Regions from separate parts of the Providencia rustigianii genome, predicted to be linked through region 3. Evidence: predicted binding sites of a transcription regulator. Region 3 holds the regulator's gene; each other region holds the start of a gene.
What was found. The regulator Fur, encoded in region 3, represses iron uptake genes when iron is present. The targets are predictions, from matches to a motif close to ATAATAATGAGAACNACTATCAA.

Region 1 (7,956 bases), 420 kb from region 3:
TCGTATTATTATCCTCTATGATATATATGAATATTATCATGTCTAAATCAATATCTGAATTTTAACAAAGCCTCGGGGGATCCAATGAAGGATAGCGTTGTTGATCAGCATATAGAAGATAAAAGTGTTGATGTGCAAAGGGAAATCACCAAATTATGTATTGAATGTGGTTTATTGCTGCTACAGCATGGTGCGGAAAGTATGCTTGTCGAACAATTAACGACTCGATTAGGTATTGCACTAGGGGCAAATCAGGTAGACAGTGCAATTTCATCGAATTCTTTAGTGTTAACTACTATCGTGGATGGTCGATGCCTAACATCCACTCGCCGCATTATTGACCGCGGGATTAATATGCATGTGGTGACAGAGGTTCAGCATGCTGTCATTCTCGTAGAGCATCATTTACTTGGTCGCCAACAATTACGTAAAAAATTAAATGGTATCAAGCCGCTACGTTATCCACGTTGGCTCATGGTGTTAATGGTAGCGTTATCTTGCGCTTGCTTTAGTTCGTTAAATGGCGGTGGACTAGAAAGTGCGTTTATCACGTTTTTAGCGAGTGGTTGCGCAATGTTTATTCGCCAGGTTTTGACATCAAATCAAATAAATCCACTGATCAATTTTTGTATTACCGCATTTGTTGCGACTTCGGTATCGGGTTTATTACTAAAAATTCCTTATTTTGAAGTCACTGAGACTATTTCGATGGCTGCGAGTGTATTGTTGCTGGTTCCTGGTTTTCCTTTGATAAATGCAGTCGCAGATATGTTTAAGGGGCATGTTAATACGGGGATTGCTCGTTGGGTGATGGCAAGCTTGTTGACGCTAGCGACCTGCATTGGCGTCGTTCTAGCCATGACTATCTGGAATTTGAGGGAGTGGGCCTAATGTTTTTATTGGAATTAATCTGGAAGATGTTGCTCGCGGCGATCCCTGCCATTGGTTTTGCGATGGTATTCAATGTTCCGGTGAGAGCACTAAAATATTGCGGATTATTAGGCGCAATTGGGTATGGATCGCGGATGATTTTAATGTCATTCGGATTACAAATTGAGTGGGCAAGTTTTTTAGCTGCCACCTTAATCGGAATGATTGGAATTCAATGGTCTCGCTGGTGGCTAGCGCATCCTAAAGTCTTTACTGTTGCTGCAGTGATCCCAATGTTTCCCGGTATCAGTGCCTATATCGCGATGATCTCAGTTGTGAAAATATCTCAGTACGGTTATACCCCTGAGCTAATGGAAACGCTTGTTACCTACTTTTTAAAGGCATCTTTTATTGTCGGAGCGCTTTCTATCGGTATCTCTCTTCCCGGATTATGGCTATATCGCAAGAAACCCAGTGTTTGATATCAACATACCGCCTTCATATTCATAAAATGATCAATAAAAGTTAACCCGTGATTTAGAGATTGGGCTAACTTTTATTGATAGATATTCGAGTAAGTTAGTTTTTATTATTTTTTACCTAAATTCTGATATTGATTTTTATCCCTTAAAATAAAGTACCAATTGATATTAAAAAGACTTATATTTCATCCAACTAGAGTGTATTCATATTGTGTTCATCTATTTTTGAATGAATAACTTACTCGTTGTATTTAATTTATCGACTTTTTCTCATCAGTGGTGTTATTTTGAAACAATATTCAATCTATAAGTATTTACATCTTGCATTAATTCTTATTTTTTCCTTCATTAGCCATTCAGCCTATGCAGCACCTAGCTCATTTCCTGAAGCAAAATCATTGAGTAAAAACCAAGTTTATATTGACCAAAATCATCAAGGAGAGGGAACTCTCTATTGTGGTTGTCAGTGGGAGTGGGTTGGTAAAAGTGGTGGACAAGTTGATTTAGCATCCTGTGGCTACCAAGTTCGTAAACAACAAAATCGTGCGGAACGTATTGAGTGGGAACATATTGTTCCAGCATGGGTTTTTGGCCATCAGCGTCAATGTTGGCAAAATGGCGGGCGTAAAAACTGTGTTTCTTCAGATCCTGTATTTGCTCGTATGGAGGCCGATATGCACAATTTAGCGCCTTCGATTGGTGAAGTGAATGGTGATCGTAGTAATTGGAGTTTCGGAAAGCTTCCTGAGAATACGCCATATTCATATGGAATGTGTCGTAGCCGTATTGATTTTAAACAACGCGTCTTTGAACCTCGTGATGAAGTTAAAGGGCAAGTTGCTCGTGTTTATTTCTATATGCATGATCGCTATAACTTATCTATGTCTCGCCAACAGCAGCAATTGTTTATGGCATGGGATAAACAATATCCTGTGAATGAATGGGAAAAACAACGCGACCAGCGTATTGCAAAAGTGATGGGGCACAATAACCCGTTTGTGACAGGCGAAAAAAGTTGGGACTTAGGACATAAAAATGGTGCAGAAGGTTTAACGGGGCAATCAGCCAAACCCGTAAAATCGGTAGAGCAGAGTACGCCAGCGAATAATACTACTCAACAAGTGAAAGGAAATCGTAATACTAAAAAGTATCATTTGGCGCACTGTTCAGGTTTTAAAACCACGGCAGATAAAAATGCAGAAATGTTTTCTACTGAAGCTGAGGCACAAACTAAAGGGTATCAATTAGCGGGCAATTGTAAACCGATCTAATTTAGATATTGCCACAAAGATTGACAACGCATTGGTTTTTTTGGCTTTTTATGATATTTCCTACAGATTATCTGACCTTTACGTAAAAATGCACAGTTTCTGTTAATTTAATGTTGTAATTTAAAAAAAACTAGAGCTATATTTATAGAAAGGAAATGTTGTAGGTTGATGATATTCTAGTCAAATAAAAATTTGCAGATTGTCATAATATTGTCATACAGATTCTTTAGTTTACGAGTATCGCCTGTATAGGAGAAACTAATGACAACAAAGTGTTTGTTTACAAAAATTCAAGACCGGTTATCGATCCACCATGAAATTAGCATGGTGAGATTGCTAACCGGTTTTTTTATATCTGAAATGTTCACCTATGTCACATAAGAGCTTGAAGGGAGCTCCTCTCTGTTTTGAATAGTTCGTCATTTGAATTGACATCACTGATACCTGGAAGGGTTAATACTATGAGTAGACAGAAAGCTGCAACAAAAACACGTCGTGAAATGAAACGCACATCTCGCAAGGATCGTTCAGGGAGGTATGATATGAATAATGTAACCTCCTTTGCCGAATATACCGGTATTGAGCCTATTGGTATGGCGAAAGAACGTCGCGATGAAACTCCAATCACTCCACGTAATGAAGCCCAAAAGCTCTACATCAACTCCATCAAGCATAAGCAGCTCATTTTTGCTAATGGTGAAGCAGGATGCGGTAAAACTTACATTAGTACCGCATTAGCTGCAGATGCTTTAATCAATAAAGAGATCAGTAAAATCATTGTAACTCGCCCTGTATTGCAAGCAGAGGAAGACCTGGGTTTTTTACCTGGAGATATGTCTGAAAAGTTTGCGCCATATTTTAGACCTGTTTATGACGTTCTTATGAAAAGATTAGGAGCATCATTTTTACAGTATTGTTTGCGACCTGAAATTGCGAAAGTGGAAATTGCGCCATTTGCGTATATGCGAGGTCGTACGTTTGAAAATGCAATCGTGATCCTCGATGAGGCACAAAATGTGACAGTCACACAAATGAAAATGTTCTTAACTCGTTTAGGGGAGAACGTGACAGTCATCGTCAATGGGGATATTACTCAGTGCGATTTACCGAGCGGTGTTCCATCAGGATTGGCGGATGCATTACAGCGTTTTAATAGCGATAGCTTGGTATCTATGGTGAATTTTACGATTGACGATTGTGTGAGATCTGAACTGTGTCATAAAGCGCTACTTGCGTACAATGATTAACCTTCTTATCTGCCCCGATCATCGGGGCAGTATTTTTATCGATTAATCGTCCGGGTTATCCATGACCGCATGGCGTTCATGATGGTAGCCTTCTTCATCATAGCCATACCGCCAGTAAGGAATTGCGTAAATATCCTCACGACTAAAGCCTTTCTCTCGACGCACAAAACGACGTAATTCGCGAATAATTTGGTCTTCGCCAGCAATCCAAAAACCGACATCACTTGTAGGGATATCCCATGATTTGAATGTATTAATCAATGCGGATGTTTGACTAATATCGCCAACGACCCACTCAATCTCCATACCCGCAGGTTTGGAAAGCTCACGAAGATCAGCTTGATGTTCTAAGCGTAGAACAACACGCCCCTGAGCATTTTCTGGCATCTTTTCTAACAGCGCGGCAATGGCTGGCAATGAACTAGAGTCTCCCGCCATAAAATAGTGAGAGCGGACCGGAAGCAGTGGATCCGGACCTCCTGGGTTTGTGATACCGAGCCAATTACCCGGCTTGGCATCACGAGCAAAGAGGTATGCTGGACCTGTCACGCCTTCATGCATCGCAAATTCAATATCGATTTCACTTAATTTAGGGCGAATGGCACGTACAGAATAAGTCCGTACAAATGGGCGAGGCTTATCTTCTGGCCAACTGCGTCCGTTATCGGTCAAGATGGGAAGTGCTGGCTGGCTAGCATAGTCTGGCGCAATGAAAATCTTGAGATGCCCACCTTCGCAGTTATCAGGATAATCAGTCAGTCTTTCGCCCGTAAATGTAATGCGGCGAATTGATGGGCTGATATCAGTGATGGATTTAACTTGAATGAGTTGCGGTGGTGCTGGGCGGTAGATGTTTTTTTCAACTGTTGGTGTACTAGCCACGAACCGTCTCCTTTCTTAATGATAATTTTATTATATGTTAATTATTATCATTATCATATCACGAGTAAGAATAAGAAAACCATTCAAATAATACAGTGAAATAGGTCATGAAAAACAAAATGCCGCATAACAGAATATTATGCGGCATTGGGGGAAAATCACTATTTTACTTTCATTCCCGCTGCGGTCATCAGCAATTTAAACAAGAAAGAGAACGCAAATAGCGCCAATACACTTCCTAACCAGATTATTGCCATCCAACCCATTTTTTTCCACCAAGGTGAACTCACTAAATGATCAGTGGTAGCCTTGTTCAGGGGTAATTTTTCCTCTGAAGACATAGTAACTCCAATAGGTATAAACCAAAATAACAGGGATAATAAATAACGCGCCGACCAACATGAAGCCTAAGCTTTCTGGTGGGCCAGCGGCATCTCGGAAACTGATGGCTGGTGGAATTAAATTTGGCCAGATGCTAATACCTAATCCAGTGAAGCCAAGGAAAATCAGAGCTAATGCTGATAAGAATGGAATGCTATCGTGTTGTTGACGCTTCACACTCTTGATGATTAACCAGACACAACCTATTACAAGTAGTGGAACGGGGAGAAAGAAAAACAAGTTTGGCAAGGTAAACCAGCGTTGATAAATGGCTTCACTTTGCATTGGTGTCCACACACTGATTACGCCGATCACCGCTAACATTAATAGGGTTAATGGGCGCAAAATACGGTACATTGTTTTACATAAATGCCCCTCAGTTTTCATAATCAGCCAGCCACAGGCGAGTAAGGCATAAGCGACGACTAGCCCAAATCCACAAAATAGAGGGAAAGGGGAGAACCAATCGAAATACCCGCCCATATAGACGCGATTTTCAACGTGGAAGCCTTGAATAAATGCACCGACAACAACGCCTTGAATGAATGTGGCAAAAATTGAGCCCCAAATAAAAGCATGATCCCAATGGCGCCGATGAGATTCATCAGCACGGAAACGGAACTCAAAGGCGACACCACGGAAAATCAAGGCCAATAACATAAAGGTCAGTGGAATCGATAGAGCATCCAATACGATGGCATAGACCAAAGGAAATGCCCCGAATAATGCAGCACCGCCTAGCACTAGCCATGTTTCATTACCGTCCCAAACAGGAGCGACGCTGTTCATCATTAAGTCACGGTCTTGACTATCTTTTAAGGCTGGATAAAGGATACCGATGCCTAAATCAAAACCGTCCATGACGATATACATCAACATACTAAAAACAATAATGACAAACCAAATGAGAGGTAAATCAATGCCCATGAGCTGTCTCCTCGGTGATGCCTTTACGAATTAATTTCATCATGTACATATAGCCAATCCCAAATACGCTGCCATATACGGCAAAGAACGCGAGTAAGCTAATACTCATATGGACCTCTCCGTGAGCACTCACGGCATCAGCGGTACGTTGTAATCCATAAACAACCCATGGCTGGCGACCAATCTCGGTTGTAAACCAACCAGCAAGAATCGCAATGAGTCCCGATGGCGCCATGACAAACATAAAGCGTAAGAATGTTTTGGACTCATAGAGTCTTTTACGTGAACGTAACCATAATCCCCAGACACCAGCAGCGATCATGAGTAAGCCCAATCCAACCATCACACGGAATGACCAGAACACCATAAATACGTTGGGTCTATCCTCGGGTGGAAACTCTTTTAAAGCAGGAACTTGTTTATCAATACTATGGGTTAAAATCAGGCTTGCCAGATAAGGAATTTCAACGGCATATTCTGTTTTCTCTTTGTCCATATTAGGAATACCAAAGAGGATCAGCGGAGTTGCTTCACCGGGTTTATTTTCCCAGTGGCCTTCCATTGCAGCTACCTTAACAGGTTGATATTTCAATGTATTTAAACCATGAGCATCACCGATAAATGCTTGAACTGGTGCTAGTACTAAGATCAACCACAATGACATGGAGAACATTTTCTTCATGGCAGAGGATTTATTACCTTTGAGCAGGTGCCATGCCGCGGATGCGCCAATAAAAAATGCTGCAGCAAGGAAGGCTGCTGTTGTCATATGCAGTAAGCGATAGGGGAATGAAGGATTGAAAATTACGGCTAGCCAGTCGACAGGCACAATTCGGTTATCAACGATTTCAAATCCTTGAGGGGTTTGCATAAAGCTGTTAGAAGCGAGGATCCAGAAGGTGGAAATAATGGTTCCGAGTGCCACCATGCAAGTCGCAAAGTAATGTAGCTTTTCGCCCACTCGGTTCATACCGAATAACATAACACCGAGAAATCCTGCTTCTAAGAAGAATGCGGTGAGAACTTCATAAGTGAGCAACGGTCCAGTGACACTGCCTGCAAAGTCAGAAAAGAAGCTCCAGTTAGTCCCAAATTGGTACGCCATCACCAATCCAGAAACTACCCCCATCCCGAAATTGACTGCAAAAATTTTTGACCAGAAATGGAATAGTTTTATGTAGTCAGGATTTCGAGTTTTTAGCCATAAACCTTCAAGCACGGCGAGAAAACTCGCTAACCCGATAGTAATAGCCGGAAAAATAATATGGAACGAGACCGTAAATGCGAATTGTATACGGGCAAGTTCCAGCGCAGTTAGTCCAAACATATTGACCCCTGAATGGAAATGATTACGACACGCGACATTTAAAGCCATTGCGAAGCAATTTGACGCAATCCTTAGCAATAAATAATTGTTTTCGTTGGATTGTTAACACTCATAAATCCAGCTAGAAATGTTTTGTGCTTATAGTTAAAAAAAGTCAGGTGAATGTGGTGGATAAGTAGAACATGAGACGTTAAACTATAATAGTAACAATTTTTAGGAAAACAACTATAACAGTGAGGCGGGAATGACGAGATATGAACAGTTAGCGGCACAAATTCGTCAACAAATAGAAGATAATATCTGGCAAGTTGGTGACAGATTACCTTCACTTAGAGAAAGCGTGAAACAATCCGGTTTAAGTCTGATGACAGTAGTACAGGCTTACCAATTGCTTGAAAGCCAAGGTTGGGTCGCGGCTCGACCACAATCGGGCTACTACGTTGCAAATCGCAACAATACATTTGCCGCAGCGAAAGGAGGGAAAGGACTACATCTTAATGAAAATGTTGAGATTAATGCCTCCATTTTTGGTGTCCTGCAAGCCTGTAAGGATCCTGATATTATTCCAT
Region 2 (7,956 bases), 790 kb from region 3:
AATCAAAATGCAGGATTATGCCACTGTGGATATTGGCCATGGCCTTATAGCCTTCACTACAATGACCATATTGAGTTTACTTATCTTGATTCACATTAATCTTGATGAATTGTGGCGGCGACTTTATCCGATGAAAGAGCAGGCTAATGCGCCTCATGCATTAGTCTGTACCGCTTGTCACTTTACCGGACCTCCTAATAAAAAAGGGAAATGTCAGCGATGCCATCGACCACTTCACTATCGTGAACCATTAAGTTTACAGAAAACCTGGGCAGCGTTGATCGCCGCCATGGTGCTATTGTTTCCTGCTAATCTTCTGCCAATTTCAATTTTTTATTTGAATGGGCAACGGATGGAAGACACCATTTATTCTGGGGTTGTTTCGCTGATTGACTCTGGAAATTGGCCGATTGCAATGATTGTGTTTATTGCCAGTATTTTGGTGCCATTTGTAAAAATAATCATCATGATACTGTTACTATTTTCGATTCAATTAAACAGTCATACTGACCCTGTTTTACGCATGAAATTACTTAAATTTGTTTCATGGATTGGGCGCTGGTCAATGTTAGATTTATTTGTTATTGCACTCATGATGACACTCGTCAACCGCGATCTATTGATGTCATTTACAATGGGACCTGCGGCCTTATATTTTGGTACCGCTGTTATTTTAACTATCCTTGCCGTTGAGTGGTTAGACAGTCGATTAATTTGGGATTCTTATGGAAAATCAAAAGCAAAAAAGTGAACCTAATGAAGAAGTTCCAGAAGCTATCACGCGTAAAAGAGTGAGAATATCACCCTTTTGGCTTCTACCGATTATTGCCATTCTGATCGCGGGCTGGCTACTATTCCAACAATGGGTCGAACGTGGTACCGAAATCACCATTCAATTTTCATCGGCATCGGGAGTCGTTGCTGGCCGAACCCCTATTCGTTACCAGGGTGTTGAAGTCGGCATGGTGCAAACCGTGACTATCAGTGATGATATGAAAAGCATCATAGTCACTGCCAGAATTAATAAAGATATGCGTTCAGCACTGACAACTGGCACTCGTTTCTGGCTCATAACGCCAAAAGCATCGCTAGCTGGCGTATCTGGCTTAGATGCATTAGTTGGAGGCAACTATATTGGGATGCAGCCTGGCACAGGCTCCCCCAAAGAACGGTTTGTTGCTTTAGATGCTCAGCCCCAGCGCAATATTAATGAAGGTGAATTACTCATTTACCTGACAGCAAGTGACCTCGGCTCTATCAATGAAAATTCTGCAATTTATTACCGTAAGGTTCCTGTAGGCTATATTTCTGATTATTCACTTCTACCGGATAATGGAGGCGTATCAATCGCCGCTATTATCAAAAAACGCTATGTCAATTTGGTTCGCCAAGATAGCCAGTTTTGGAATGCCTCTGGTATTGAAGGTGGCTTTAATCTCAATTCTGGCGCTAATATTAAAATGGAAAGTCTCTCCGCGGTAATTAATGGCGCAATCTCTTTTGACTCTCCCGCAAATAGTCTTCCGGCTCAAGAGGGGCAGCATTATGTTTTGCAAAACAGTAAAGATGCCATTATTCCCTTAGACCAAAAGGGAAAAGAAGACTTGCAGCTTAAGCTTACCGCGTTAGATACATTTGGGGTTGATGTTGGACAACCCGTCATTTATCGTGGCATTAAAGTCGGTCAAGTGTTACAGCGTCACTTATCCAATGACAATGTCGAATTCCAAATTACCGTTTTTGATGAATTTAAACACCTAGTTAAACATGATAGTAAATTTGTTGCTAATAGCCGGGTGGATGTACAGCTTGGTATGACTGGTGTGCAATTTCAAGGAGCTACCCCTCAGGAATGGCTTGATGGAGGGCTACATATCATCCCAGGTAAAGGTAAAGATGACCTACCCGTAGCCTTTCCTCTATACCGTACAGATGATAATGCTAAAGCGGGAATTTTAGGTGCAGCCCCCCCTACTACCATTACTTTAAATACTTCAACATTACCCGATATTCAACAAGGTTCAGTTGTCCTTTATCGCCAATTTGAAGTTGGTAAAATTGTTTCGATTAAACCTAATAATGATGGGTTTGCCGTCAACATTTATATATCTGGTCAATATCGTCATTTACTCACGCCGCAGAGTGTATTTTGGGCTGAGGGTGGTGCAAAAGTACAATTAAATGCAAATGGATTAACGGTACAAGCCTCACCATTGAGCCGAGCATTTAGTGGTGCAATTAGTTTTGATAATATCCAAGTCGGCACACCTGACTCTTCTCGTCAGCATACTCTTTATCCTTCAGAAACAGCTGCGAAAGCGATTGGTAGCGCAGTGACACTCACCACTTTCGATGCATCTAAATTATCTGAAGGAATGCCAATTCGTTACTTGGGTATCAATATTGGGCAAATCGAATCATTAAAACTGTCTGCCGATAATCGTGAAGTCCGAGCTAAGGCTATTTTATATCCTGAATATGTCGCAAACTTCACAAAAATAGGTACACGTTTCGCGATTGTGACGCCTGAGTTGTCACCATCAGGCTTCAATAACCTCGACACACTACTCCAACCTTATATCAGTGCCGAGCCAGGACGGAGTAATAAGAGTCGTTTCCAATTTGAGCTGCAAACTGCAAATATCACTGATTCTCGTTATTTAGATGGCTTAACTATCTTCCTTGATGCCTCTGAGGCGGGATCAATCCAAGTTGGGACACCAATTTTATTCAGAGGTTTAGAAATTGGTACAGTCACAGGGTTATATTTGGGAGAGCTTTCCGATCGTGTTTATGTTGCAACGCGTATTGGCAAAGAATACCAATACCTAATTCGTGATAATACTCAATTCTGGTTATCTTCTGGCTATAATCTCGCATTTGGCTTGACAGGCGGCGTGGTAAAAAGTGGTACCTTTAAACAGTTTGTCCGTGGTGGCATTTCATTGGCAACACCACCAACAGTACCTTTAGCGCCTCGCGCCAAAGCAGATCAGCATTTCATTCTGAAATTAGAACCTCCTGCTGATTGGTTAGACTGGGGAACCCCTATTCCTAAAAAATAATCGCTATCTGGCGTAATGTTTTCAGCATTACGCCATTCCCGCCCCAGCCTCATAAAAAAATATTTTGGAAATAGATTCCATTTATACTATGCTTAATTCCGTTGGGCAGGTTTTTTATTGTAAAAATAACAAGTAAAGAGGAATTATTATGTGCATAGTTAAATTGAAAATATCTTCCTATGAAATCAATGATGCGGTTATGCCTGAAAAATATCATGATACCCTTAGTATCCCTTGCGATTCTGATTCCGAGTTTTGTATGCAATTAGATGGCTGGGATGAACATACCAGTATCCCTGCAACAATTGATGAAAAGCCAGTACTCCTTTATCGTCAACGTTACGATAAAGAAAATCATCATTGGGTGATGAGAGTTGCCTAATGAAGCTGATGTTTGCTCGTGTAATGCAGATGGTAAGCAACGTTGCTCTTGAAGAGATGATTCGATGGGAAATGATATGCAAAAAAAGAGGCCTGGTAGATTCCGATTACCGGGCCTTGGGAAATGGCTCTGGCAGAGCCGTGCGCTAAAATTGCCATTGAGACGTAACAAAGTACAATATAATACTAGCTTCCAAAGCACGTTCTTACCACTTTAATTATCAATTTATTTACATATTTTTAACACAAATTATTGTTTGATTCTCTAAAGTTTAGCTCTTTGTATGATAAGTTAAACCTATCCGAACAATCACTAAAATTGTTCAAAAACCATTCCCTTGATATCACTGACGAAATGCTAGTAGCTTGAAATTATTTAAGTTACAAGTTAATACCATAGATTAATCTAATTGTAGATTGAATTTAAAAATATCACATAAGTATTAAATTATTGTTTACTCACATAATTTTTGTGCTGCTTGTTTTAATGGTAAGATACGCTCTTCAGTGGTTTTTTTCGAATCTGATGGTGCAAGTAATACATCAATGGGTTGAGCTTGGATCTGTTTTTTTTCCATTAAGTTCTGTGCGATATCGTTCAAAGGGTACTGCATCAATGTTGATGGATTGATAACTATTAGTGCACCATTACTCCGACACTCCAGCATCACCTCCTCACGCTTTAATGGCCAATCTGCACCAAACTGTTTTTTACTTACAGACGTTAATGGCGCAGCAAAAGCTGAACTAACTGTACAGCCGAGTAATAACGAACAAACGATTAATGTGTGTTTCATCAAAATAACCTTTGAATACAAGAAGAAATAGATATTAGCCTAGACTATATAGGCTGATAAGAGGCAAAAATAGCTACCGCTAAAATAGCCATAGTTCCTAGTAATAATTCGGCCCAACTATTCATAATTAAATAGTTTAAGCGGCCTTTACGTTGTAAGTTTGGTACAACTACATAGCGATTAATGAGCGCCAAAAGAACCATTAAGCCAACCAAACTGATTTTAAACCATAACCAAGTTTGATATTCCGATGTCATCTGCGTTAATGGCCAGTCAGGTACCAAAAGTACACTATTGACAATACCGGTCACTAAGACGCAAATAACAGCAAAATGCCCAACTTGAGAATATCGCTTCATCGTCACCGTAATTTGCTGCTCTAATCCTGATTTTAAGTGTTCTTTACTACGGATAAATTGGATACAAATCAAAAATGGCCATAATCCACCAAACCAATAAGCGCCACTGATAAGGTGTATAAACTGATTAACTCGATGGAAAACACCAATACTTCCCTCATACATAGCTGCATGCCCAATAAATGCATGAAGCCCTAATATGATAATAGAAAGGAAGAGGATTAAATGAAGTTTTACTTTGATTGAACGAATAAACAACACGCCGAATAAACCAACAGCACAGATCAATTCCCAACGCCATATATGACCAAAATTAGTCTCAAAAACGTCCTGCCAAATTTCGATATTTAACGCATCATCCCAGCCATCTCCCATCAAACCTGCTTGGGAAACCATCCAACAAAAAGTACTAATCGTGGTAATAATGGCACTAAATACAATGCCTTTTTTCAAATAGCCACGAAGTAGATCGCCAAATTGCCCACGGCTGAGCATCACCGCGAATATTGACATGCCACACATCAACATCGCAGCAATAAAATGGACAAAGCGGTTTAAGGTATAAAAGGCTTCCAGTGACATGTTACTTCACAGTAAAGCTATAGCTTCCTTTGGTTTTATGACCATCAACAGAAACAACACTCCATTGCACATCATACTTACCCGTGCTTAACTTAGTTTCTACTGGGATGATCACGCGCGTATTATTGCTTGGATCTAACGATGCTTTGCCTGTCTTAACCGCTTGGTTATTTGGGCCTATTACATTCACTTTAGTGAAGTTAACTTCAATGCCTTCAGAGAAATTTAAAGTGATCGATTCTGGTGCCTGTTCTATTGCCGCACCTTCTGCCGGAAGCTGATCTTTTAGATGGGCATGAGCAAAAGCTTGCTGAAGTGACATTCCTAAAAACAGAACCGCGACAGCGCTCAGTTTACGCCAAGAAGACTTTATATGTTTGATAGGCATAGTAACCCCTTAATTTTCAGGTGAATTTACTTTAAAGACCAATCATTATACGGAAAAATTTCTATTTATCCGCTGAAAAAAACGTTTAATTTCCTAGCTTGTGAGTTTTCACACAAAATGCGAATAAAACTCACTCTCAAAAAATAAAGCTCCATTCATTACTGATATGGAGCTTTATATTTCAAATCATCATTAAATTAAATATGAGAAGCTGTCGCCATTCCTTTCAGCTCTTTATCTAACAAGAATAAAGATTTACCTGATTCACCGACCATTCCCAATTTATCCAGAACAGATTTAAACAGTTTTTCTTCTTCATGCTGTTCTGAAACATACCATTGCAGGAAGTTGAATGTTGAATAGTCTTGAGTTGTCATCGCTAAATGAGCAAGTTTGTTAATTTCAGAAGTAATTAATTGTTCATGTTCATAAGTTTGGCTAAAAACATCAGCAATAGATTTAAAATCTTCCGGTGGTGCAGAAATCTGGCCTAAACGAGGTAATGCACCAGTATCGCTAAGATAATTAAATAAACGCTGCATGTGTTCCATTTCTTCTTGTGAGTGTGCTTTCAAAAATGCTGCCGCACCTTCATAGCCTTTATCACTACACCATGCACTCATCTGTAAATATAAATTCGCAGAGAAAAACTCAAGATTCAATTGTTTATTTAACGCGTCAATCATGTCAGCTTTTAACATATTTTTACCTTATTAATGATTTATTCATGAGGTTATTTAAGCACAGTAACATAATAAATGACTTAGGAAAACATACCTGAAACAAAAATTAATTTATTGATAATCAATAATATTTTGTAAAAATAACGCGAATCACTCTTATTTATCTTTGATATAAAGATTCAAGATCAATTAAAGCCAATTAATCCCATTTCAGATTTTTTGATAAGAATATTTAAAGGTTAAATCCATCAAGATTTTTTTAGTCGCAGTTGCTACAATTCAACTTATTGATATTAACCGTTAGGATTTGAAATGAGTTACAATCTTGCCTCGCTACCTAAAGACGAGATGGACAAAATCAACATCGATTTGCTTGCTTCCGGCGTCGCATTCAAAGAACGTTATAATATTCCTATTATTCCGGAAGTGGTTGAACGGGAGCAACCTGAACATCTCAGGGAGTATTTTAGAGAACGATTAGTACACTATCGTAAACTATCTATGAACTTCGCTCGACTACCTTATGAGCCAAAAAGTCGCTAGCTAACTAATAGATTGATAACCTTGTTTTATATTGATAGACGAAAAAGGAGAATTATCTTCTCCTTTTAAAATACTATAAAACTTAAATTTTACTATTATTTACTGGTGTTATAAGTCACTGTATTATTTTTACAATTTACTGCAACACGGTAATGGAGATCAGATTTTGAACCTCTGACAACCAGGGGGACAACATAGCCATCATCCGTTTTGGTCACTTCACTATCATTGACCCAAGCTACTGCTTTTTTACCGACCGCAGCCTTCTCTTCTGTCCAACGCGGTAAACGGTTATTCATAAAATCACTTTTTACTTGCGCGGCAACTTGCGGCTCAGTTAAATTTCCACAGCTAACAAATGGAGCCGCTTTACCTTCGTCCGTGTTAACACTGAATGCAAAAGAACTAAATACTAAAGCGCAACTTCCTAAAACTACTGCCATCTTTTTATTAACACTCATACCATCCTCCGGTGCCTATTCGATGTAGGCTAAATTTAGATCCGTTTTAGTTGCCATAACTGAAATATATCGATTAATACTGCAACTTTGAGTTTAGTTACAAAATAATACTTATCAGCAAAATGACTTAACTAATACTAAATTTATCAGAATTACATTTGAATGTTAATAGTATGTTTATATTTTATTAATTTTCGTCATCGAAACGCGCAATAATTTGCTCTTTACCTTGATGTTTTTCTCTAATTTCTTGTGCTACCAATGCGATTGCTTGTCCACTGCTCATACCTTCAGACATTAGCTGATGAATTTTCTCAACCGCTTCTTGTTGTTCTTCATGGGAAAGTGCTGGCATACCAGAAAACATAATTAACCTCTTTTAGTCATTGACTCATTTTTATACATTAAGATTTTTCGGTAAATTTTAACAGCTCTTACCTTAATAAGGTAAGATTATATGGTAATCTGGCATTATTCACTTGAAGAACTCTATTTTTACTTATTGATATGATTATTAATAAAATACAATTACCTTACTGCCCTGATGCAGCCTTAAACTATTTTGCCCCTCTTGCACACCAGCCATGGGCAATGTTGCTTCATTCTGGCAACGCTGAACATTCACATAACCGATACGATATAATTGTTGCAGACCCTATTGCAACGCTGTTAACTCGTGATCTAAACACTGTGATTC
Region 3 (7,956 bases):
CTACTATCAAGCGGCTCAACCTCGTAGTGATAAAGCCGCTTTTGATGTGAGTAAGTTAGAGAAATTGCCTGCGGTCGGTATTGTTTATAATTATGCCAATGCTTCAGCTGCTCCAGTTAAAGCATTACGTGAAGAAGGTGTGCAGGGGATCGTGAGTGCTGGTGTAGGTAACGGAAATATGTATAAAACTATTTTCGATTCTTTAGCCAATGCTGCTAAAGACGATATTGTTGTGGTGCGCTCAAGCCGAGTACCAACTGGCTATACAACGCGTAATGCAGAAGTTGATGATAATTTATATGGTTTTGTCGCATCAGAAAGATTAAGTCCACAAAAAGCACGAGTTTTACTTCAGTTAGCCTTAACTCAAACTAAAGATCCGAAAAAAATCCAGGAAATGTTTGAGCAATACTAATTTGTCTTAAAGTAAAGGCGACATTGATGTCGCCTTTACTTCATCAATATGAATGCGTTTCTATTAAGTAAGCATATTTTATCGAAATTAGAGTGAACCAACATCTGGCGTTAGGTTTTGAAGGTGTTCATCCAATTTTAATTTTTCTTTAAATACGGTGATATTATCGTTAGTTTTGGTGGCTGATTTTACTTCTGCATGACCGGAGAATACTCCCCCTTTTTTAATCGATAGACTCGAATAACGGATGGTTCCGTATATTTCACCATTAGTATCTATATTAATGGTTTCGGACAGGCACTCACCTTCAACTTTGCCGTTAACTAATAATTCACTACTAGTTATATTGCCGGTAACATGGCCGTTTTGCATAATTTTAACTGTGTTATTTTTACCTACGATATTGCCTATTACTTTTCCATAAATATGGACTTGTTCATTGGAGGTAATATTTCCTTCAAAAATAACATCGCGAGCAATAACGGTATTGGTTTTGTCTTCACTAATCACTGGCGTTGATGCTAATGATTTTTCCTCTATTACTTGGGATGTGATTTCTTCTCTATTGATAGTAGGGGTGGGTTCTGACTTACTTTGCTTTTTGTTGAACATGTGGCTAACCTTTTTATGATTGAAATATAAAGCTAAACAGATGATTGAAGATATGAACGCAATGATGGCAACCGTTGAATATCTAAAAAACCACGCTATCAAAGTAAGAAGCCAGAAGAAAAAACCAGTATTAAGAAATAGATATGTTTTTTTCATTCCATAATCTCTTACACATTAATTTGATAATAAGTTTAAATTAAAATAGTACAGAACAATTTAAAGAATAGAAGATAATTTCAGTTTTATCTGAGGAAATTAAGTTGTTTATTTTTTATAAATAGCCGTAGATACACAAATTTAGAATGGAAAGGAGAAGTTTACTGGCAGATATAAGTAAAAATACCCATTAATAAACATTAGATGGGTATTTTAATATTAAAGTGCTTATTGCAGTAATGAGCAGCTTTATTAGAAATTATTAATCACGAAGTGATTATTTTTCTTCGTGAGCATCCGCATTATCACGGCAGTCACCTTCAGCGCAGTGACCGTATAGATATAAACTGTGATTAGACAGTTTGATTCCGTGACGTGTTGCAATGTCTCTTTGGCGTGACTCAATCGACTCATCTGTAAACTCAATCACTTTACCACAATCTAAGCAGATTAAATGGTCATGGTGATGTTGTTGGGTCAATTCGAATACAGATTTGCCACCTTCGAAGTTATGACGAGTTACAATGCCTGCATCATCAAACTGATTTAATACGCGGTATACCGTCGCTAAACCAATTTCTTCACCGATATCGATCAGCTTTTTATAGAGATCTTCCGCGCTGACGTGATGGCACTCAGGCTCCTGAAGTACTTCCAAAATCTTCAATCTCGGAAGAGTGACTTTGAGTCCTGCATTTTTCAATGCTTTATTATTATCTGTCATGCGGGTTTGTCCTGTATCTTAAATCATAAATTTAACAATAATGAGACATTTTTAACAAAAATCCAGTTGTCTTCTAAACTGATTTACAATTATAGGCATGGAAAATAAAAATAGAAACCATGCATTGTCTCATTATTTTGATGATGTTCAAAAAGCGTGTCCATAATAGGATATCTAATCGACATCTTATCTGCTGGATCACGCTTTTAATTGGCAACTAATGTCATTCTTAACCAAGAATTTCAGCCAGAGACATTTCTTCAGAGATTTGTTTTACCCACGCGTCTACACGTTCTTCCGTTAACTCAGGTTGACGGTCTTCATCAATGGCTAAACCAATAAAGTGATTGTCGTCTGCCATTCCTTTAGAAGCCTCAAAATGGTAACCTTCCGTTGACCAATGGCCAACGATCACGGCACCGCGAGGTTCGATAATGTCACGGATAGTGCCCATCGCATCGCAGAAATATTCAGCGTAGTCTTCTTGATCTCCACAACCAAACAATGCAACTAGCTTGCCATTAAAGTCAATTTCTTCCAGAGTTGGGAAGAAATCATCCCAGTCACATTGTGCTTCACCATAGTACCAAGTTGGGATGCCAAGCAGTAGAATGTCAAAAGCTTCAATATCTTCTTTTGTGCATTTAGCAATATCGTGGACTTCTGCTACGTCTTTGCCTAATCTTTCTTGGATCATTTTGGCAATATTTTCTGTGTTACCTGTGTCACTTCCGAAGAAAATGCCTATAACTGCCATAAAGTGATTAACCTCTTGTTTTTCTAGCGGACAGAAAAATTTTCTGTTATCGCTAAAACTAAAATAGAACGAAAATAGGTACAATTTGCGCCTTATTTTGGCGAAAAACCCGGTGTAAGTCTGTCAAATTTGTGTGATTTATTCAGATGAAGCTAGCGGTTAACTATTTCACTAACCTGCTCAAGTTGAGCCATTAAAATTTCTTCAATTAACTCACTACGGCTTATGTTTTTCTCTTCAGCTAACTGATTTAAGACCGCGACAGCTTCTTCATTTAATTTTAACTCAACGCGACGTAATCCTTTGACTTTATCTCGTCTTAGTTGATTTCGCTTGTTGATTCGTAATTGCTCATCCCGCGATAACGGACTAGTTTTTGGTCGCCCAGGCCTGCGTTCTTCAGCAAACAAATCCAGTGTGGTGCGATCAGTTTGTTCTTTTGCCATATCTACTATTGCTAAAGGAAGGGGTGTGCCAGTAATTCAGCGCGCAATGATACCCTAGCTGAATCCCTAGTGCTATAGGTGTATGCTTAGCTAAGCTATTTAATAGATTAAAAAAAGAACTCTTTTATGAAAAAAGCATCACGAATATTGACTGTGATGCTTTTTTAATCTGATTAGTGGGTTTGCTGCCGCCATAAACTGGCATAAATTCCATTTCGTTTTAGCAGGTTTTGGTGAGTATCTGCTTCTGCAACTTCGCCATCGCGAATGACATAAATTTTATCAGCCCCCATAATAGTATTGAGCCGATGTGCAATACTAATGACTGTTCGCCCTTCAGTGATCATTGGCATATTTGCCATGATGGCAGACTCTGATTCATAATCTAAGGCTGATGTCGCTTCATCGAGGATCAATATATCGGGTTCAGTGAGTAGGGCGCGAGCTAAAGCAATCCGTTGTCGCTGCCCCCCAGATAAATTGAGTCCTTTTTCTGATAAAGGGTAATTAAAATTGTCAGGTAAAGACATAATAAAATCGTAAGCTCCAGCTAATTTTGCCGCTCGAATAATTTGCTCATCATTGGCTTGGGGTAGGCTTAATCGAATATTCTCTGCAATTGTTCCGACAAACAAAGTACTTTCCTGTAGTACCACGCTCATTCGTCGACGTAGTGCGACGGTATCTGCGACGGCTAAATCCATACCATCGACAATAACTTGCCCATGCTGTGGAATGTATAACCGCTGTAATAGTTTGGTTAGGGTGCTTTTCCCCGAACCAGAAGGCCCTGTTATCCCAATAAATTCTCCTGCTTTAATTGATAAGCTAAGATTATTTAATACTTCAGGGGTTTCTGGCTGATAACGAAAGCGAATATTTTGAAACTCAATTTGGCCTTGGATGGTAGCTGAGCTGGCAATACCTTTTCGCTCGTTCTCAATGGGTTTATCTAAAATGTCGCCAACTCGGCGTAGTGAAATAATGGTGTGTTGAAAATCCTGCCAAATTTGTGCGAAGCGTAATACAGGCTGAGTCACATGAGCGCTCAGCATATTGTAGGCGACGAGTTCACCTGGCGTGATGTTACCGTTGAGCACTTCTTTAACACCAATCCACAGTAACAGAGCCGTTGTGATTTTACTGACCAATGTCATCAACTGAGTGGCAATTACGCTGCGTATGGATACTTTGAAGTTTTGGGTTAATTGTTTACTGAGTATTTTTTGCCAGCGTTGATAAAAATATTTCTCAGTTGCTGTGGTTTTAATCGTCTCAATACCGCTAATGGATTCCGTTAGAAAAGTTAGTCCGTTTTCATCAGCTTGATAAGATTTCTCGGTTTGTTGGCGAATGACGGGGCCTAAAATCATCCAAAGAATAAAAAAGACACCCATCGAGCCAACTAATAGCCATGTCATTATGCTGCTATAAGAAAAGAGCACGGCAATAAATAAAATGACAAAGATAAAATCGATAAACAGCATGAGAGTTGAGCCTGTTAAAAATTGGCGGATATGGGCTAGCTCTCGAACTCGTGCAATAATTTTTCCCGTAGGTCTTAATGTAAAATAATTTAGCGGTAATGCCATCAGATGGCGATAAATCTTACCTGATAGTTCTGCACTAATTTGGGAACTAGTATGACTAAATATTTTATTTCGAATAAAGCTGTAGATGGGTTCTGCAATAGCAATAGCCAATATTGCTAGAGCGAGTATATGCAGATTTGGTAAGCTGCGCCCGACTAAAACTTTATCAATAAGATTTTGAAATAATAAAGGACTGATTAAGGCAAATAACTGTACAATTGCAGCTAATATGAAAATATTTTTTAGTTTAAAGCGTTGACGAATAATTGATGGGATAAACCAACCGATTCCAAAAGCTCTTTTTTGTTCCGGCTCAAGTTGCTCTTTAATAAGCAGTACGGGGTATTCTAATTGATTATTATCCTGCCATTGGACTATTTTACCTCCTTGCGCTGACATCACGGTCAATGGCTGGTTTTGAGTTAAAATATGCCATTGCTGATCGATAAAAATCAGTGCCGGCAGTGGAATTTGAGCCAATTGCTGGTAGGTTAGGGAAACTTGTTGAGTTTCATAGCCAATGACTTGAGCACATTCTCTGAGCTCTAAATCAGTCGGTGAAATAGTTTGCATACCAATGGCATGCATTAGTTGTTCTTTAGTCACGTTTTTTTGATAATGATTAGCTATCCACACTAAGGCTTCCAAGCCGTGATTATTTATCGCTTCCATCGATTATTTCTCTCTCATCGCAGTGGAGGTATATTCATTAATTGGACTGAGTAAGTAATCAATGATTCGACGTTTATCGGTTTTAATTTCAGCCACAATCGATAAACCGGGGGTTAACTCAATTTGCTTGCCTTCCACCAATAATTGTTTTTTGGTTAAACCAATTTGTGCTAAATAAACTAAGCCTAAGTTCTCATCCAAGGTGCTGTCTCTAGAGATAGAAAGTAGCTCACCCTCAATGGTGCCATAGCGAGTATATGGAAATGCATCGATTTTAACGTCAGCTTTTAGCCCTTCTTGAATAAAGCCAATATCTTTGTTAAGTATTTTTACTTCAGCCAATTGAACATGGTTATTTGGGACTATTACCATTAATTGCTGGGCGGGTTGTAATACAGCCCCAAGGGTATATGTTGTGATTTGTTGGACTGTTCCATCAACAGGCGCTCGGATCACTTCTAATTGATTCCGTTCTTGATTTTTAATCAATTCTTGTTCCAGTGAGACGAATTTAAATTCAGCTTGCTGTGCTTTTTCATGCCATTCTTGGTATTTTTGTGCTTTAATCCGCTCCAGTTTTTCTTGTAAAGAATGATGCTGACTATCTAATATAGATAGCTCAGATTGTTTGGTGGTTTTTTCTTTCTTAGCGATTAATAACTCGCGCTCTTGTTCTAAGAACTCTTTTTGGCTAATCAGCTGTTTTTGGCTAAGGGAATTATGAGCATTCAACCTTTTCCTAATATTCCCCATTAACGTATTCATATCTTTGAGTTCTCGTTCTCTAGCGTGATAATTAACACGGTTAAGTTGGAGTTCATTGGTAATTTCATTTAATAAGGTTTCATATTCTTTTTTTATTGTTTGATAACTGAGTTGAGTTCTCTTCTGTTCTGTTAGTGATAGCTGCATATATTGTGGCGTATCTTCAATATGTTGCTGGTGAATCAGTGCATGATGAATTAATTGTTCACTAGCATGAAAATTCTTTTGGTAATGTAAACTTAAAATATCTTGATCAACACCGAGTACTTTGACGCTCAGCAATGGGTCACCTTGCTGAACAAGTTGACCATCTTCTACATGAATTTGCTGTAAGCGGCTTAGTTCAAAAGCTTGGATAGTTTGGGTTCTTCCTGAGACAATTAACTTTCCTTGTGTTGTCGCTTGGATATCCAGCTTTCCAAAATAAGACCAAGCTAATGCAATGAATACGCCCATACTGATAGTAACCGCTAGGGTAAAAGCTAAATAAGAGGGAGGCGTTTTTAAAATTGCCAAATGGGAGGGTAAAAAACTGTTATAACAAGTTTTTGATGATTTTGGTTTCATATTTCACATCCATGTGATTATTTTAGGGACTGTTGTAATGTCCATAAATGCTTATAAAATTTATCGTTATTAATTAATTGTTGATGGCTACCTTGCTCGGTAATTTTACCTTGCTGCATGACGATAATTCGTTGGTGATTACGAATAGTTGATAAGCGATGGGCAATCGTGATAACAGTTCGGCCTTTTGCTATTTCTTGCATATTTTCTTGAATTACGGCTTGCGATTCATCATCAAGGGCGCTGGTGGCTTCATCAAAAATAATGATTTTGGGGTCAGATAATAATGTTCTGGCTATAGCGATACGTTGACGTTGTCCTCCTGATAGCGAAGAACCTCCTTCAGCCAATAGAGTGTCATAACCCATGGGAAGTTTAAGAATAAAATCATGAGCCCCTGCCATTTTTGCTGCATGGACGACTTGATCCATTGATGCATTTGGTGAAGTTTGTGCAATATTATGGAAAACAGATTGATTAAATAGAAAGTTTTCCTGCAGAACGATGCCTACTTGTTTTCTTAATATTTTCAAACTTATCGATGATATGGGCACTCCATTCAAGTAAATTGTGCCTTTTTCTGGCGTATAGAGACGTAAAATTAAGCGTGCTAATGTACTTTTCCCTGAACCAGATGTCCCGACTATTCCCAATGTTTCCCCGGCTTTGATCGATAAGCTAAAGTCATTCAGGATATACGGCATATTGGGTTGATAACGAAAATTAAGATTATGTAATTGGATATCGCCAGTGAGCTGAAGGTATTTTTCTTGTTTACTCTGTTCTATAGGTAAATTAATTATTTGGGATAGTTTTTCGATGGCAACTTTAGTTCGAATATAATCTCCCCATAATTTTACCAACTTAACTAATGGTTGATTAGCATGGCTGACCATCATATGAAAAGCAATAAATTGCCCTATAGTCAGCTGTAAAGCGAGAACCTCAGCGGCCCCAACCCATAAAATAATTGCGCTGGTGACTTTTTCGATAACCATCACAATATGCTCTGAGCGTGAAGATATTTGCCCTGAGACAAAATTAGTTTGGCTCATATCGGCTGTTTGCTGATCCCAACGACGGGTGAAGTTTGGTTCAATAGAGAGGCTCTTCGCTGTTTCAATTCCATTAATGCTTTCGGTTAAAAATGATGTATTTATAGCAATGTTTGCAAATTGCTGCTGAGCCGCAGCTTCAATCTTGGGTGTTAGCCACCAAGCGACAAGTAAATAGCAGGGAATTGAGCATAA
Region 4 (7,956 bases), 1.1 Mb from region 3:
TTGTAAGCTAGGCATAACAACAAAGTTCAAAACGACCATATAGCTGGTCACAAGGCTTGCAAACAGTAATGCTACAAATAAAAATAACGAACGAGAAAATGTACTACGTCGTGAGAACCTCAGTCGCTTCATGCTTTGCTTCCATCAGGAACAAACACGTACCCCAGACCCCAGACCGTTTGAATATAACGAGGATGGGCAGGATCTTCTTCAATCATGCGGCGTAAACGTGAAATTTGAACGTCAATTGATCGTTCCATCGCACTGTATTCACGACCTCTCGCTAAGCTCATCAGTTTGTCTCGAGATAAAGGCTCACGCGGATAAGATACCAAAACTTTTAATACAGCGAACTCACCGCTGGTTAATGGCATATTCTCCTCGCCTTGGAACATCTCACGAGTACCGAGGTTCAGTTTAAATTTACCGAAAGTAATCACGGCATCGTCTTGAGATGGTGCCCCCGGCAATTCATTCGCTTGACGACGTAATACTGCGCGAATACGAGCCAATAATTCACGAGGATTAAATGGCTTAGGAATATAATCATCCGCACCAATTTCCAAACCAACAATACGGTCAACTTCTTCACCTTTTGCCGTGACCATAATGATAGGAATTGGGTTGTTTTGACTACGTAATCGACGACAGATAGATAATCCATCCTCTCCAGGAAGCATTAAATCTAATACGATTAAATGAATAGATTCCCGCGTTAGGATCCTATCCATTTGCTCAGCATTCGCTGCGCTTCTTACCTGAAAACCCTGCTCCGTAAGGTAACGTTCAAGCAGAGCACGTAAACGCATATCATCATCGACAACAAGAATCTTATAACTTTCCTGCATTTGTAGCCCCCAAAGTGTAGATCCTTCGAATTATTTTGCTCATGAAAATAAACAAAAATAATATTTATGCCACTAATTTATCACTAACCTTAGTTTTAATGAATTTTTTTACTCTTTAATTGAATAATGGCTTATAGCTAATTTCTAATACAAAATAGGTTACTTGCCCGCCCGGCGTGCTAACCACAACTTCATCATCAACCCGTTTACCAATCAGCGCGCGGGCTACCGGAGAATCGATTGAAATCCATTGCTTTGCCGGATCGAATTCATCTGCACCAACTAAACGAAAAATTCGGATATTTCCGTTATCGTCTTCAAGTTTAACCCAAGCTCCAAAAAAGACACGCCCCTCCTGACGAGGATCGGGTTCGACTATTCTTAATTGATCTAATCTTTTGGATAAAAAACGGATGCGGCGGTCAATTTCCCGCAATCTTTTTTTACCGTAAATATATTCTGCATTTTCTGACCGATCCCCCTGAGCCGCAGCTTCAGAGACGGATTGAGTCACTCTTGGGCGCTCTTCTTTCCAAAGATATTTGAGTTCTTTATCTAAAGCGTCCCAACCTTCACGGGTAATTAACAGGCTCTTATTCATAACATTAAGGGTATATAAAACGAATGATTATAGGATGTTATAAAAATTTATCTGCGACTTTCCTTGCATTAGACGGAAATTCTGTCTGGAAATTATGCCAACCACCAAGTATAACTGTGCAGTAAATTTTCACCGTTCTTTGAGTAGGTATTTAAACACGACATGAATGAAACTCTAAGCCAAATTATTGCAGCTGAACTGCGAACCCAGCCACAACAGGTACTTTCCGCTATCACATTATTGGATGAAGGTAACACCGTTCCTTTTATTGCCCGTTACCGTAAAGAGGTCACTGGAGGGTTGGATGATACTCAGCTTCGACAGCTAGAGAGCCGTTTAGGGTATTTGAGAGAGTTAAATGACCGTAAGCAAACCATCCTAAAATCCATTGAAGAACAAGGTAAGCTTACCCCGGAACTCACCTCCGCAATCAATACCACACTAAATAAAACTGAACTTGAAGACCTTTACCTCCCTTACAAGCCAAAGCGTCGTACCCGCGGTCAAATTGCAATTGAAGCCGGATTAGAATCTTTAGCTGACACCTTATGGAACGACCCGAGCCAATCTCCTGAAGAATTAGCACAACGCTATATCGATGCAGATAAGGGCGTTGCAGATGTGAAAGCTGCTTTAGATGGCGCTCGTTATATTTTAATGGAGCGTTTTGCCGAAGATGCGGCCTTATTGGCCAAAGTTCGCGATTATATTTGGAAAAATGCCCACATTGTCTCGGTAGTTGCTGATGGTAAACAAACTGAAGGCGTGAAATTTAGCGACTATTTTGATCACCATGAACCTGTTTCTCAAGTTCCTTCTCACCGTGCTTTAGCCATGTTCCGTGGACGCAATGAAGGAATTTTGCAATTGTCACTAAACTGTGACCCACAATTTGAAGAACCGCCAAAAGAGAGTTATTGCGAAGAAATTATTACTCGCCATCTCGATGTACGTTTCAATAATGCGCCAGCAGATCAATGGCGCAAAGCCGTTATCAGCTGGACATGGCGCGTCAAAGTCTTATTGCATCTAGAAACCGAAATCATGAGCACCTTACGTGAGAAAGCGGAAGAGGAAGCCATTAATGTATTCGCACGTAACTTAAGCGACCTGCTCATGGCAGCGCCTGCGGGTATGCGAGCCACAATGGGATTAGATCCTGGCTTACGTACAGGAGTTAAAGTTGCGGTTGTGGACTCCACAAGCAAAGTGATCGCGACCGACACCATTTACCCGCATACTGGGCAGGCAGCAAAAGCCGCCGCTATCGTAGCAGCGTTATGTCAAAAACATAATGTGGAGTTAGTGGCTATCGGTAATGGAACCGCCTCCCGAGAAACCGAACGTTTCTTTGCTGAAGTACAGAAACAGTACCCTGATGTCACTGCCCAAAAAGTGATTGTGAGCGAGGCCGGTGCATCAGTATATTCTGCCTCTGAGCTTGCAGCCCAAGAATTCCCAGACCTAGATGTAACCCTACGTGGCGCAGTCTCTATTGCTCGTCGTTTACAAGATCCCCTTGCGGAGCTGGTAAAAATTGATCCTAAATCTATCGGTGTAGGTCAATATCAACACGACGTTAGCCAAACCCAATTAGCACGTAAGCTCGATGCGGTCGTTGAAGATTGTGTAAACTCCGTCGGCGTTGACCTGAATACTGCTTCTGTTCCATTGCTTACCCGCGTTGCAGGGCTCAGTAAGATGATTGCCCAAAACGTTGTAGACTGGCGTGATGCAAATGGCCAATTTAATAACCGAAAACAGCTATTAAAAGTGCCTCGTTTAGGACCTAAAGCATTTGAACAGTGTGCCGGATTCTTACGTATCTCCAATGGTGATAATCCACTAGATGCCTCGACAGTTCACCCAGAAGCCTATCCTATTGTGGAAAAAATTCTCGAAACTGTACGTCAGCCACTAAAAGAAATTATGGGGAATTCCCAAGTATTAAATGGCTTAAGCCCACGCGAATTTACGACAGAGCAATTTGGTGTTCCAACCGTCACTGACATTATCAAAGAGTTAGAAAAACCAGGACGAGATCCGCGCCCTGAGTTCAAAACAGCGACCTTTGCCGATGGTGTCGAAACCATGAACGACTTAATGCCGGGCATGATCTTAGAAGGAGCGGTCACCAACGTCACTAACTTCGGTGCATTTGTGGATATTGGTGTTCACCAAGATGGACTGGTGCATATCTCTTCTTTATCAAATAGCTACGTTGAAGACCCACACAAAGTGGTCAAGGCGGGTGATATTGTTAAAGTCAAAGTATTGGATGTGGATATTCCACGTAAACGTATCGCTTTAACGATGCGTTTAGATGAACAAGCCGGAGACAGTAATAACGCGCCCCGCAGTTCTGCCCCTGTACAGGATAAAAATGCACGTAAGGCACCAGCACCAAGAGGCAATACGCGCCAAAACACCTCGAATACAGGTAATAGTGCGATGAGTGATGCGCTTGCAGCTGCATTGGGTAAAAAACGTTAATAACCAAAATGCCCTTGCGATTCTTTGCAAGGGCATCCATTAAATCTCACCCGAAAATAATTAATCACATTGACATTAATTTTTTGTATTTAATATTATTCCTAATATTAAATTAGCTAATTCAATTGGCTATCTATTCTTTTGTTTTATTTAATGACTTTAATTAACAATATTAACATTGTCTTTATTGTCTTAAAAACTCCGCAAACCAAATCTATTCTTGATCCACATCATTTAATGATAGCGAAAAAAGAGGCTAAATATACAACATGGTAGATGATTATGATTCTCATTGTTAATTAGATTTATTTTTATTTCCCACGCTATTTCTTTTAAAGATAACCACTTTATAATAATAATTATCAATATTATTCTTAATAACACTATCTATTGATTGAAAATCATAATATTCATTTCAATCAACGGAATAAACAGTAATTGGAAGGTACTATGTCCATACTTCCCCAATGCAGTTACAAAATACTTGGCTTTTCACCAGAGATCAGCCCAGCTTATCGCCAAAAACTCCTCTCTCTTGGCTTGCTGCCAGGTTCGGTATTTAAAGTGGTACGTATCGCCCCATTTGGTGATCCCGTACAAATTGAAACTCACCGAGTGAGCTTAGTATTACGAAAAAAAGATTTAGCGCTCATTAACTTAGATGAAGTGCAAATAAATTAATAATTTATTAGATTTGTTCTGATAAAGATTTTTATTTTTACGACTGGCATACACTATGAAACCATTAACTATCGGCCTTATCGGTAACCCGAACGCAGGTAAAACCACGTTGTTTAACCAGTTAACTGGGTCACGTCAGCGTGTCGGTAACTGGGCAGGGGTCACCGTTGAACGTAAAGTTGGACGATTCCACACTCCTGAACACAAGATTGAACTGGTTGACCTTCCAGGCACTTATTCTCTCACCACGATTTCTGAGCAAACATCTCTTGATGAACAGATTGCTTGCTACTTTATTTTAAGTGGTGAAGCAGACATGTTAATCAACGTGGTTGATGCCTCCAATTTGGAGCGCAACCTGTACCTTACCCTGCAACTTGTTGAGTTAGGGGTTCCCTGCATCGTTGCACTCAATATGCTAGATATCGCTCAAAGCCAGCGTATTGAAATCGATATCAAACAACTTGAGAAACAGCTTGGTTGCCCGGTGATCCCGATGGTATCAACCCGAGCTACAGGTCTTGATCAACTCAAGCAAGCGATTGATAGCCATCCACAAAATAGCCAACAGGCGTTAGTGCAATACCCAGCGGAGCTACTCAAAACTGTAGATGAGCTTTCTGAAAAAATATCAGCTCAACAATTTAGCCTACAACAACGTCGTTGGTTAGCTCTGCAAATTTTAGAAGGGGATATTTACAGCCGTCAGCGTGCTAATGTCTCTGAACAATTACTGGCAGAAACTCGCTCTAACCTCAGAAATGCCTTACAAGAAGAACCTGAATTATTGATTGCTGATGCGCGCTATCAATCCATTGCTAGTATCTGTAATGCCGCAATCAATAATAGTGCCGCCGAACCCAACCGCCTCACTCAAAACCTTGACCGATTTATCCTCAACCGTTGGTTAGGGGTACCGATTTTCTTGTTTGTCATGTATTTAATGTTTGTGTTAGCGATCAATATCGGTGGTGCATTACAGCCCTTCTTTGAAGGCGCCTCTGAAGCTATCTTCATTCATGGAATTCAATGGATTGGAGCAACATCAAACTTCCCTGATTGGCTCACCATATTCCTTGCCCAAGGTGTTGGGGGCGGTATTAATACCGTTCTACCATTGGTGCCACAAATCGGGATGATGTACCTGTTTTTATCCATCTTGGAAGACTCTGGCTATATGGCTCGTGCTGCTTTCGTGATGGATAGGTTAATGCAAGCTCTTGGTTTACCGGGTAAATCATTTGTGCCGTTAATTGTCGGATTCGGTTGTAACGTACCGTCTATTATGGGCGCAAGAACGCTTGATGCGCCTAGAGAAAGGCTAATTACCGTACTGATGGCACCGTTTATGTCTTGTGGTGCTCGTTTGGCTATCTTTGCCGTCTTTGCCGCTGCCTTCTTTGGTAAAAATGGTGCAAGCGTTGTATTTTCCCTCTATTTACTCGGTATTGTAGTTGCCATCCTAACGGGGCTGTTATTGAAACATACCCTGATGCGCGGAGAAGCATCCCCATTCGTTATGGAGCTACCGGTTTATCATGTTCCTCACCTGAAAACATTACTGATCCAAACATGGCAACGTTTGAAAGGCTTCGTACTGCGTGCAGGTAAAGTGATTGTTGTGGCGAGTATTTTTATCGGAGCACTTAATAGCTTTTCTCTTTCCGGTAAGCCCGTTGATAATATTAATGACTCCGCACTAGCCTCCGTGAGTAAGGTCATCACCCCAGTTCTGCAACCTATCGGGGTTCACAGTGATAACTGGCAAGCAACTGTCGGTCTAATTACCGGAGCCATGGCAAAAGAAGTGGTCGTCGGAACCTTGAATACCCTGTACACCGCAGAAGCAATTACCGCAGAACCATTCGATCCTGAAGCGTTTGATTTACTCGATGAGCTTGGATCCGCCGTGACTGACACATGGAATAGCCTGAAAGATACGTTCTCAATCAGTGCACTGTCTAACCCTATTGAAGCCAGTATGGGTGATGCAGAGATGGAATCTGGTTCAATGGGCACCATGGCAGCTAAATTCGGTTCTGATATTAGCGCTTATAGCTACCTGATATTTGTTCTTCTGTACGTGCCTTGCGTATCTGTAATGGGAGCAATTGCACGTGAGACCAATAAAAGCTGGATGACGTTCTCTATTCTTTGGGGACTCAACGTCGCTTATAGCCTTGCTACACTGTTCTACCAAACAGCAACGTTCAGTGAGCACCCACAAAGTAGCTTGATAGCGATAAGTGCCGTACTCCTATTTAATATTGTGTTGATTGCTGTTCTACGCCGTGTGCGCAGCCGCGTTACTCTCAATATTAAATCTAAAACCGTGCAACAATGTTCCGGTTGCTCCAATAATAGTTGTCACTAAGGAATTAACGTGATGGTCAGCTTGCTACAAGTCAGAGATTTAATTGCTTTATATGGGCAAGCTGACATCACGTTATTAAGCACTCAACTCAATGCCCCTGCTCCATTGGTGAATGCCATGGCAGAAAAGCTAGTGAGCATGGGGAAAGTAGAAAAAGTGGACATCAGTGCCTGTTTAACAGGCACTAGCTGCAAAGGATGTCCGGAAATTAATGATTGTTCACACTTCGTATATAAAATTAAATAGCCTTATTTAATTTCCTATTGAGTTAAAGAATCCTGACTAATTTTAATATTCCTCATAAAATTCCTAACCCTCATTAATTCTCATCCTTTTTTAAAAGTATTTTTACTTTCGCTATTTAGAATGGAGGTTACTAAGCATTAACCATTTGATATATATAGAGAGGATGTATATGAGAAATCAATCTTTATCCACATTTAGCCGTTCATTTATTAATCCATTTAAATCTAGACAACCCGCCACCCCTTCAATCCCTCAAACCAATACTAAGCAAAATATTGAAGCAAACTGCCTCTCTCGTAGCCTAGCAAATGTATTTTTAATTAATGATGCATCAAATCATACTATTGATTTTCTAAGAGAAAATCAGAATTTATCCAGTTTACCTTCGTACGATGAAGCCTGCTCAAATCAATTACCTGGGCTGCTGACATACAGTGAAGCAACCCATTTACCTACATATACCGAAGCCAATCGCCCCTATGCGGCTTACGATACAGCAAATAATTTATTACCTTCATACGATGAAACTATCAGTCAATTTTCTACCTTAAAAAATGAATCTCCCGCTTTTTTACACACAATCTCTGCAATTAAAGATCACTATTTATCAATTAAGCATAACCAGCATCTGTTTAAAATAAGTTTACCGGCTAATTTCCACGGTAAAGAGGACGCAATAAAGTCAATCAATAAACACCGGATTGGGGAAGAGA

Region 1: EL244_RS08060 (siderophore-interacting protein) is a predicted target of Fur. The motif match lies at 4,787-4,809, and genes of this name have one in related genera.
Region 2: ftnA (non-heme ferritin) is a predicted target of Fur. The motif match lies at 6,393-6,415, and genes of this name have one in related genera.
Region 4: feoA (ferrous iron transporter A) is a predicted target of Fur. The motif match lies at 4,292-4,314, and genes of this name have one in related genera.

Annotation. Positions count from the first base shown of each region.
Region 1 covers NZ_LR134396.1:1,735,960-1,743,915, forward strand. Annotated here, with positions in the region: gene EL244_RS08040 (threonine/serine exporter family protein) at 85-891, shown strand; gene EL244_RS08045 (threonine/serine exporter) at 891-1,352, shown strand; gene EL244_RS08050 (endonuclease) at 1,640-2,623, shown strand; gene phoH (phosphate starvation-inducible protein PhoH) at 3,085-3,870, shown strand; gene EL244_RS08060 (siderophore-interacting protein) at 3,913-4,752, opposite strand; gene EL244_RS08065 (DUF2474 domain-containing protein) at 4,914-5,093, opposite strand; gene cydB (cytochrome d ubiquinol oxidase subunit II) at 5,050-6,060, opposite strand; gene EL244_RS08075 (cytochrome ubiquinol oxidase subunit I) at 6,050-7,387, opposite strand; gene EL244_RS08080 (aminotransferase-like domain-containing protein) at 7,632-7,956, shown strand, end outside.
Region 2 covers NZ_LR134396.1:2,106,489-2,114,444, forward strand. Annotated here, with positions in the region: gene yebS (membrane integrity lipid transport subunit YebS) at 1-751, shown strand, start outside; gene EL244_RS09770 (PqiB family protein) at 726-3,065, shown strand; gene EL244_RS09775 (DUF1480 family protein) at 3,214-3,447, shown strand; gene EL244_RS09780 (DUF2511 domain-containing protein) at 3,902-4,243, opposite strand; gene copD (copper homeostasis membrane protein CopD) at 4,288-5,184, opposite strand; gene copC (copper homeostasis periplasmic binding protein CopC) at 5,186-5,572, opposite strand; gene ftnA (non-heme ferritin) at 5,770-6,273, opposite strand; gene EL244_RS09800 (DNA polymerase III subunit theta) at 6,568-6,798, shown strand; gene yebF (protein YebF) at 6,894-7,259, opposite strand; gene EL244_RS09810 (YoaH family protein) at 7,447-7,626, opposite strand; gene pabB (aminodeoxychorismate synthase component 1) at 7,767-7,956, shown strand, end outside.
Region 3 covers NZ_LR134396.1:1,313,074-1,321,029, forward strand. Annotated here, with positions in the region: gene ansB (L-asparaginase 2) at 1-415, shown strand, start outside; gene EL244_RS05920 (bactofilin family protein) at 503-1,183, opposite strand; gene fur (ferric iron uptake transcriptional regulator) at 1,461-1,907, opposite strand; gene fldA (flavodoxin FldA) at 2,137-2,664, opposite strand; gene ybfE (LexA regulated protein) at 2,817-3,110, opposite strand; gene EL244_RS17890 (type I secretion system permease/ATPase) at 3,284-5,374, opposite strand; gene EL244_RS17895 (HlyD family type I secretion periplasmic adaptor subunit) at 5,378-6,706, opposite strand; gene EL244_RS05945 (peptidase domain-containing ABC transporter) at 6,724-7,956, opposite strand, start outside.
Region 4 covers NZ_LR134396.1:253,954-261,909, reverse strand. Annotated here, with positions in the region: gene envZ (two-component system sensor histidine kinase EnvZ) at 1-132, opposite strand, end outside; gene ompR (osmolarity response regulator transcription factor OmpR) at 129-848, opposite strand; gene greB (transcription elongation factor GreB) at 964-1,449, opposite strand; gene EL244_RS01170 (Tex family protein) at 1,612-3,942, shown strand; gene feoA (ferrous iron transporter A) at 4,393-4,623, shown strand; gene feoB (Fe(2+) transporter permease subunit FeoB) at 4,679-6,997, shown strand; gene EL244_RS01155 (FeoC-like transcriptional regulator) at 7,010-7,243, shown strand; gene EL244_RS01150 (hypothetical protein) at 7,413-7,956, shown strand, end outside.